Regions from separate parts of the Heyndrickxia sp. NPDC080065 genome, predicted to be linked through region 4. Evidence: predicted binding sites of a transcription regulator. Region 4 holds the regulator's gene; each other region holds the start of a gene.
The links. The regulator Rex, encoded in region 4, represses fermentation and respiration genes when NADH is low (regulators of the CRP and FNR family bind a similar motif). The targets are predictions, from matches to a motif close to TTGTGAAATATTTCACAA.

Region 1 (2,209 bases), on a different contig from region 4:
CCGCAGAAATTGGAGGAGCGATAAAAATGATCAGCTTTAAAGGAAAAGGTACTAGTATTGAAGTGAAAATTCCGATTTTAAAACAAAAGGAGGCGGTAGAATGATAAAGGTATTATTAGTAGATGATCATGAAATGGTTCGTATTGGAGTTTCAGCCTTTTTATCGATTCAACTTGATATTGAAGTAATTGGGGAGGCGGATGATGGCAGAAAAGGGGTAGAGCTTGCCTTACAATTGCGCCCAGATATTATTCTAATGGATCTTGTTATGAATGAGATGGATGGCATTCAAGCTACAAAGGAAATCATAAAACAATGGCCTGAGGCGAAAATAATTATTGTTACAAGTTTTATTGATGATGAGAAGGTATATCCTGCTCTTGAAGCAGGTGCGACAAGTTATATGCTAAAGACATCTAAAGCAAGTGATATTGCAGATGCCGTTCGATCTACATATGAAGGACAATCTGTTCTAGAGCCACAAGTCACTGGAAAAATGATGATGCGGATGAAGCAAGGCAATAAACGTCCACTGCATGATGATTTAACGAATCGAGAGCTCGAAATCCTTTTACTAATGGGCGAAGGGATGACCAATCAAGAAATCGCGGATGAATTATTTATTGCATTAAAAACGGTTAAAACACATGTAAGTAATATATTAAGTAAATTAGAAGTTCAGGATCGTACACAAGCCGTCATTTATGCTTTTCAACATCAATTAATAAATAAAAAATAGGAGATATAGGGGATCCATTTAACCCTATTATCTCCTATTTTTATTTTTTTCTTAGAGTTAAGTTTGTGAAAAATGTCACAAAACATTCATGCTCAATGATTCACATTGTATAAAAAAGGTTTACACTAATAGTAATAAAAGTAAATAAAAAATACTTTTAATACTAAGAATATATACTGGAAATAAAGGAGGGTTTTCATGATGGAACTGGATAATGTCATTTTGAGTCGAATGTTAACAGGAATGACCTTAGCTTTTCATATTATTTTTGCAACGATCGGTGTTGGTGTACCTGTTATGATATCAATTGCTGAGTTTTTAGGAATTAAACGAAAGGATCCATATTACAACCTTTTAGCTAGGCGTTGGGCAAGAGGATTTACGATCACTGTTGCGGTGGGAGTTGTAACTGGTACATGTATAGGTCTTCAGTTATCCATGCTTTGGCCGAGTTTTATGCAAGTGGCGGGAAAAATTATTGCTTTACCTTTATTTATGGAAACATTCGCTTTTTTCTTTGAAGCGATCTTTCTCGGAATTTATTTGTATACTTGGGATCGATTTAAAAATAAATACGTGCACTGGATTTTAACATTTCCGATAATGATTGGTTCATCTGCGTCTGCTATGTTTATTACAATGGTTAATTCATTTATGAACACTCCTCAAGGCTTTACTTTAAAAAATGGAAAAATGCTTAATATCGATCCTATAGCAGCAATGTTTAATCCTGCCACACCATCAAAGGTGTTTCATGTAGTAACTTCTGCATATGCGGCTTCAGCAATTTTGCTTGCAGCTATTACTGCCGTTTTATACATACGAGGAAAACGAGGCATTTATTATCAAAAAGCATTAACACTAACGATGGTGACAACCTTCATTTTTGCTACTGGAACAGCATTAGCTGGAGATGCATCTGCAAAATTTCTAGCTAAACATCAACCGGAAAAACTTGCTGCTGCTGAATGGCATTTTGAAACAAGCAGGGGAGCGGATCTAATATTATTTGGTACTCTAGATGAAAATAATCATATAAAAAATGCCATTCACATACCCAAATTCCTTAGCTTTTTAGCAGGTGGATCCTTTGATACAAAAGTAATTGGTTTGAATGATTTTCCAAAGGATGAAATTCCGCCTCTTAGTGTCCATTACATGTTTGATTTAATGGTGATTATTGGTTTTTATCTTGTATTAATCCCTCTTGTATTTTTATTTATACGCCGTATTAAAAAATGGTCGGAATGGAATAAGCCGCTTTTATGGGCAATTGTTGCGGGCGGTCCTTTAGGAATTGTTGCCATTGAATTAGGATGGATGTATGCGGAACTAGGCAGGCAGCCATGGATTTTAAGAGGATATATGAAGGTTGCGGAAGCTGCAACGACCGGTAATGGGGTAGGATTAACATTTATTTTGTTTGCGATTCTTTATTTCATCCTTGCGATTATTAGTTGTGTTGTTCTA
Region 2 (2,209 bases), on a different contig from region 4:
CCAGCTGCCTACGATTAAAAGAGTTAACCCAAGGTAGAAAATGAAATGTGCTTGTAATGGTGCATAGAATGTGTAAAGAACGGTTGCTCTATTTGTTAAAATCATTGATGTTGCCATAATGGTACCGATGACCATAAGAATAAATCCAACCCAGCCTGTAGCCCTTGCTTTATTAGATAATGTCCCAGCTGTACGGCTAATTGCAGCAAATTGAAATCCTAAAATGAAATAGGTTGTTAAACCAAGACCGAGTAAAACCCCATGTGCAGTTAGAATTTCGTAATAGTTAATCCCGCCTGGCAATTCCATTTTTCCAGATCGTACTAATGTTTGAAGAAGACCCATTAATCCTCCAATTGCTAGGGCCACAAATGCAACAGCAATGTATGCCATTGCTAGTTTCGCATCACGTTTATCTACTTTTTGGATTTGTGTACTCATCCTTGATCCACCACCTTAATTCTTGCAGACATCATATGATGTCCTGTCCCGCAGTACTCATTACAAACGATAAGATATTCTCCTTTTTTATTAAAGGTTGCAACATATTCACTGATGTATCCTGGCTCTAACATCATATTAATGTTCGTACCAGCGACTTCAAAGCCATGGACAACATCTTTTGTTGTTGCAATAATCTTAATTTTGGCGTCTTTTGGCACCTCAATCTCTCCAGGATTAAAAGAGAAAGCAGAGGCGACAACAACAAGCTCATAATCCCAATCCTTTCCTTCAACTTTCTTTAATCCCGGCTTATTAAACGGTTCTGTCTGATCAACTCTTTCTGGATCGACAAATGCTTTTGCACTAGGCGGTTGATGACCTTGGTGAAATGCCTGAATACCCACTATAGATAAGAAAATAATAAGTGCAGATATACCGAATGTTAGCCACCATTTTTCATAGCGATGTAAATGCATAGCGTTCTCAACTCCTAAACTTTTATAATGGCTCTTTTCTAGTACATTTTTATTTGAATTCAAAAAACGTAATCTATGGAATATTTCATAAAAGATGATTATTAAGAAAAGATGCCCCAAAACCAAACCGATTAAGGAAATTCCCACTTTTAAATAGTGATACTCTTAATGAGAACTACTTTTATAAACGGTTTAAATATAATCCAAAAATTGCAAGCCATGATATGACAAGGAAAGCTCCTACGATAAATACTGCTGCTAAAGTCCCTTTTAATGAAGATGACTCTTCATTTAGATTTTGTTTCATCTGTGGCTTAGCCATTTATTTTGCTCCTTTCTTGTATGTGATTGTTCTTGATACTTTTATCATAGTGACGATGCACTAGTTCATCTGTGACATTTATCACACTTTTCAGCTCATTTTGTGATGAATGTGTGAAATCAAAAGAAATAAAAATTGGGCTTTGTTAATGATTACTGTTGGTAAAATCGCCTGTATGGTATGTGTGAGGCGATTTTTTTACGAAGTAAAACTAGCGAAAGCACATACCATACAGGGGTTTATAGAAACAACAGCATTGTTTAACAAAGCCAAAAATAAAAGCTATATTAATAAAATGTTTTATTAATATAGCTTTTAATCCAATTGTATAAGTGATATAATAATAGAAATTTAATATGCATTCACTCATATAATCGTGGGAATATGGCCTGCAAGTTTCTACCAAGCTACCGAAAATAGCTTGACTATGTGTGAGCAATGGTGAAATCAATAGTACAATATATTGATTTTTTATTCTTTCTATTGACAAAATGTTCAATGGACATTGGCTCACTCACAATGATGTTGAGTGCAATGACCATTGGACTTTTTTATATTTTCCTTTGGTCAAATCTTATTTTAGGGGGAAGAAAATTGGATTTACTAAAGCAAAAAATTTTAAACGATGGGATTGTTCTATCTGATTCAGTATTAAAGGTAGATTCCTTTTTAAATCATCAAATAGATCCGAATTTAATGAAAGAAATAGGCGATGAATTTGTGGAGAGATTCCGTGATGAGAAGATTACGAAAATACTTACGATCGAATCCTCTGGGATAGCTCCAGCTGTGATGACGGCGTTAAAGCTTGGGATTAACGTAGTTTTTGCCAGAAAACGCAAATCCCTTACACTTGTCAACGATCTATATACAGCTAGTGTTCATTCCTTTACTAAAAATGTTACGAATGAAATATCTGTTTCAAAAAGTTTTCTAGATGAAAATGACCGGATATTAATTATAGATG
Region 3 (2,209 bases), on a different contig from region 4:
CAGTTAAATGGATTCGACTATGTACTTTTCCAACGATTTTTCTTGTTTTAATATATTCATCGTTGACCTCAGCTTGAAGAAATTGATCTAAATAACTTTCCATCGTTTTTCTTAACCTCTCGATGCTTGAATGCTTGAGAATAATATTCTGAAGATGATCGACAGAAGTAATATTTCTATAAAATTGATCAACCAATTCTTCTTTATATGGTGATAGAATAGTAGCTGCTTTCTTTACAAGATTCAATGTATCCTGATTGATGCCTAAAAATGATAAACGTTCTTTTGTTCGTTCATCTACCTGAGAAATATCTGTCCCACTAAATTGTTGGTTCATGGATGTCGCTCTTTTTGTAAAAATTGTCATCATTTCCTCCATTTTTCTTTATTCGCAGACGCTCATAACCTGCTTTGATACCTCAATCCCTATTTTTTACCGTTTTTTTAAAAAGGAGTTCCCAAGTTGTATATTTGATGCTTCATAAACTGGGAAAAGATTCATATGGAGATATTATATAACAATATAGGACTATTTATCCTAAGAAATATGTCCTATCACTTAATTATGAGGTATTTAATAAATAAATAGTTATTCTTCCCTATGTTTGATCACATAAATAATCAATCTCAATATACCTATTTTTCTATTTTTTTAATAAAAAGAAGCAATATAACCCCAAATAATTTTTAAGATCATCTCTCTATTTATCATATATATAACCATTTTGATTAACTATTTAAAAATTAATTAAAACATTTCTTGAATAATTAGTGACAAAAATCACATTTGATTCATGAACATTTTGTGAAATGATTCACATTATGATGTTTTCTAAAATAAAACGTATTAAGATAATGTCGATGTATCCATTTAACAAATTTCATATTTCTAATGCAATGAAACTTAGAGAACAGAGAAAGGAGTCTTACCATGAAAATTAAATGGGCTTTATTGACAGTAATTTTCACTATTATTACTGTACTTACGGGTTGTGAACCATTAAAGGTTTTGGATCCTAAAGGTCCTCAAGCTAAAACCCAAGCGGATGACATAATCTTATCTATTTTGATCATGTCATTTATTGTCATCGTTGTTTTTGGACTCTTAATCTTTATATTAATGAAATATCGAGCTTCCAAACAAAGTAAAGATTATGAGCCTCCACATATCGAAGGAAATCATATTGTAGAAATAATATGTGTGGGGATTCCGATATTAATCGTAATTTTCCTTTCTATTATGTCCGTCAAATCAAACTATAAAGTTGAGGCAACACCGAAAGGCTATGAAAATCAAAAACCATTAGTTATTTATGCTTCAACCTCAAACTGGAAGTGGCATTTTAGTTATCCTGAAGAAAATATCGAAACCGTTAATTACTTATACATTCCAACCAAACGTCCGATAGAATTTAGACTTTATTCATACGGACCGATCACTAGTTTCTGGATTCCACAGCTCGGAGGACAAAAATATGCGATGTCCGATATGGTTACCACATTACATTTAGCGGCTGATGTGCCTGGTGAATTTGATGGTCGAAATGCAAACTTCAGTGGGAAAGGTTTCGCAGAAAATACATTCAGCGTCAAAGCAATGCCTGAAGCTAAATATGATGAGTGGGTAAAAGATGTTAAAAAAACAGCTAAGCCTCTTACTGAAGCAAAATTCAATGAATTATTAAAACCTGGTCATGTTGGGCAGTCCACATACACTGGAACCCATTTGAAATTTTCACCGGCACCAGAAATGGAACATGGTGGACATCATCATGGCTCAAGTGATTCCGATGATAAATCTAAAGATGAACATATGGATATGAATCATATGGACCATATGGATATGGATCATATGTCAAATGATTCTGATCAAAAAATGGAGCATAATCATTAATCCTTTCTAAAAATAATCACATCAGGTTTTGTATGACAAGCAATATCACTCGAAAGGAGTCAAAAGAGTATGGATTTTTTTAGTAGATTCGCGATACCTAATCCAAGTTTTCCAATATACGCTTCCATGGTTGCCATTGGACTTACTGTTATCGCAATTATCGCTGGCTTAACCTATTTTAAAAAATGGGGTTATCTATGGCGTGAATGGTTAACAACTGTGGATCATAAACGTATTGGTATTATGTATTTAATCTCTGCATTGTTGATGCTCTTCCGTGGTGGCGTAGATGCCATTATGATGCGCGCTCAACTT
Region 4 (2,209 bases):
CAAAATAAGAAAAAGCGACACCAGCAAGAAATAATAACACTGCTATTGGTATATAGCTTAAGGTAATTTTTCGCTCTTTTTCATATAATCCCGGACTTATAAATGCCCACAATTGATAGAGGATAACAGGTAAGATAATAACTATAGCTAAATATACTGTCATATCCATATAAACTTTGAAAGGGTCTGTCAACCGAAAAGCATTCATTGTCAAATTTTTAGCTAAATCAGATGTTTGAAGGAAACGTATGAGCGGCTGAGAAAGAAAAAAGCTTATAATTACAGCCAAGATAAAGAAAACGACTATTATCAGCAGCCGCTTCCTTAACTCGGATATATGTTCGAAAATGGTCATATTTTTTTGACTCATATGATTTCATCCTTACATTTTACTTAACAGAATCACTTTTGGAATCTTTTTTTGCGTCATCCTCTTCATCGTCTGCTAAGCCTCTAGTTGCGTTTTTGAATTCTTTTAAAGTATTCCCCGCAGCTCTACCTAATTGCGGTAATTTTTTCGGACCAAAAACTAGCAAGGCAACAATTATAATGATAATAATACTTCCAATACCAGGTCTCACGTGGCCCACCTCCTCATACTAACATGATATAGGATATTTTTTGTTTTATCCATTATGTTTTCATTTAGTCTTGTGAAATTTCCGTGTCATTTGGATAGTGTTTTAAAAAATATACTAACGACTGTAATTCTACTGCTAGATCAATATGATGAACCCTTATAGACGCAGGTACATTTAGTCTAGCCGGTGTAAAATTTAATATACCTTTTACATTTGTCCCTGTCACTTGATCTGTAATCCTTTGTGCAACATCTGCCGGTACCGTGAGAATAACAACTCGAATATCCTCTTCCATTAAACGTGTGGCAAGTTCATCTAAACTGTAAATCGTTACATTACCGATTTTTTTGCCCACTTTTTTTTGATCAATATCAAAAGCCATTTCTATTTTCGTATTATTATTTTTCAAAAAGTTATAATTTAAAAAAGCAGTACCTAAATTACCGACACCGATAAGTGCTACTTTTGTCAGTTCATCTTGGTCCAAGGTTTTTCGGAAAAATGTTAAAAGGTAATTGACGTTATATCCATATCCTTTTTTTCCTAGTGCTCCAAAGTAAGAAAAATCCCTTCGAATCGTTGCTGAATCAACCTTCACAGCCTCACTTAATTCGGCCGAGGATACACGTTGTTTACCAGATGAGTGTAAGTTTTGTAAAAATCGATAGTAAAGTGGTAACCTTTTAGCTGTTGCTTGAGGTATTTTTATTAATTCTTCATTCATACGCTGGCCCCCCATCTAACTCCTATGATAATCAGCACTTGAAACACCGCCTGTTTTCTCTACTAAAAATGTAGGGCCGATAACCATTCCTTTATCTACTGCTTTACACATATCATAGACGGTTAAAGCAGTTATTGATGCAGCAGTTAATGCTTCCATCTCTACACCTGTGTTTCCCTTCGTTTTTACACTAGAAGTGATCTTTAAGATAAAGTGATGTTCATTTTTTCGTTCCCAATTAAATTCTATATTAATTCCGTTTATTGGAATTGGATGACACATCGGGATGAGGTCCCATGTTTTTTTTGCAGCCATGATCCCAGCTACTTGTGCAACCCCTAGAACATCCCCTTTTTTCATTTTATTTTCGTGAATCAATTGATACATTTCTTTACTCAGCTCGATACTTGATCGTGCAATCGCAGTCCGAACGGTTTCAGGTTTAGCGCTTACATCAACCATTTTCGCCCTGCCTTGATCATTAAAATGTGTAAGCTCAGACATCTAAAACACCTCTTCATTCATCATACACTATTTTAGTGAACTTGTCCTATATGTGGGTGTTCAAAAAGGAGGACAAAAAGAGCCGAGAAGTTCGAGGAAGCGAAGTCTGCGAGCACCAGAGCGTATGCTTTTAATACGTGAGGAGCGGAGCAGCGAGCTGACTTAAAAAGTGGAAGTGCCTTGTTCAGCCCCGACAAGCAAATGTTCTCTAACCTATGAAGTCTGTTCTTTGACTTCATAGGTTAGAGGTTATTTGACCTCGAGGGGCTAGGCACTGGAACTGGATTAGAAGAAATTCGACAGCTATTTTTCCCGGACTTTTTGAACATCCTCTATATGTAAAAACGCAGGAATCATTGCCGAAGTACTCTGCTATACGTTACACTACCTATATAGATGA

Region 1: a site for Rex is predicted at 803-820, ahead of ACQKP0_RS19685 (cytochrome ubiquinol oxidase subunit I). Genes of this name have one in related genera too.
Region 2: a site for Rex is predicted at 1,312-1,329, ahead of ACQKP0_RS06900 (cytochrome c oxidase subunit 2A). Genes of this name have one in related genera too.
Region 3: a site for Rex is predicted at 804-821, ahead of qoxA (cytochrome aa3 quinol oxidase subunit II). Genes of this name have one in related genera too.

Annotation. Positions count from the first base shown of each region.
Region 1 is NZ_JBNNWS010000017.1:91,034-93,242, forward strand. It holds gene ACQKP0_RS19675 (sensor histidine kinase) at 1-104, shown strand, start outside; gene ACQKP0_RS19680 (response regulator) at 101-739, shown strand; gene ACQKP0_RS19685 (cytochrome ubiquinol oxidase subunit I) at 941-2,209, shown strand, end outside.
Region 2 is NZ_JBNNWS010000005.1:60,981-63,189, reverse strand. It holds gene ACQKP0_RS06910 (b(o/a)3-type cytochrome-c oxidase subunit 1) at 1-441, opposite strand, end outside; gene ACQKP0_RS06905 (cytochrome c oxidase subunit II) at 438-920, opposite strand; gene ACQKP0_RS06900 (cytochrome c oxidase subunit 2A) at 1,102-1,242, opposite strand; purine riboswitch at 1,589-1,690, shown strand; gene ACQKP0_RS06895 (xanthine phosphoribosyltransferase) at 1,837-2,209, shown strand, end outside.
Region 3 is NZ_JBNNWS010000010.1:152,823-155,031, reverse strand. It holds gene ACQKP0_RS13985 (methyl-accepting chemotaxis protein) at 1-367, opposite strand, end outside; gene qoxA (cytochrome aa3 quinol oxidase subunit II) at 932-1,894, shown strand; gene qoxB (cytochrome aa3 quinol oxidase subunit I) at 1,964-2,209, shown strand, end outside.
Region 4 is NZ_JBNNWS010000022.1:7,159-9,367, reverse strand. It holds gene tatC (twin-arginine translocase subunit TatC) at 1-370, opposite strand, end outside; gene tatA (twin-arginine translocase TatA/TatE family subunit) at 390-590, opposite strand; gene ACQKP0_RS21705 (redox-sensing transcriptional repressor Rex) at 646-1,305, opposite strand; gene moaC (cyclic pyranopterin monophosphate synthase MoaC) at 1,321-1,809, opposite strand.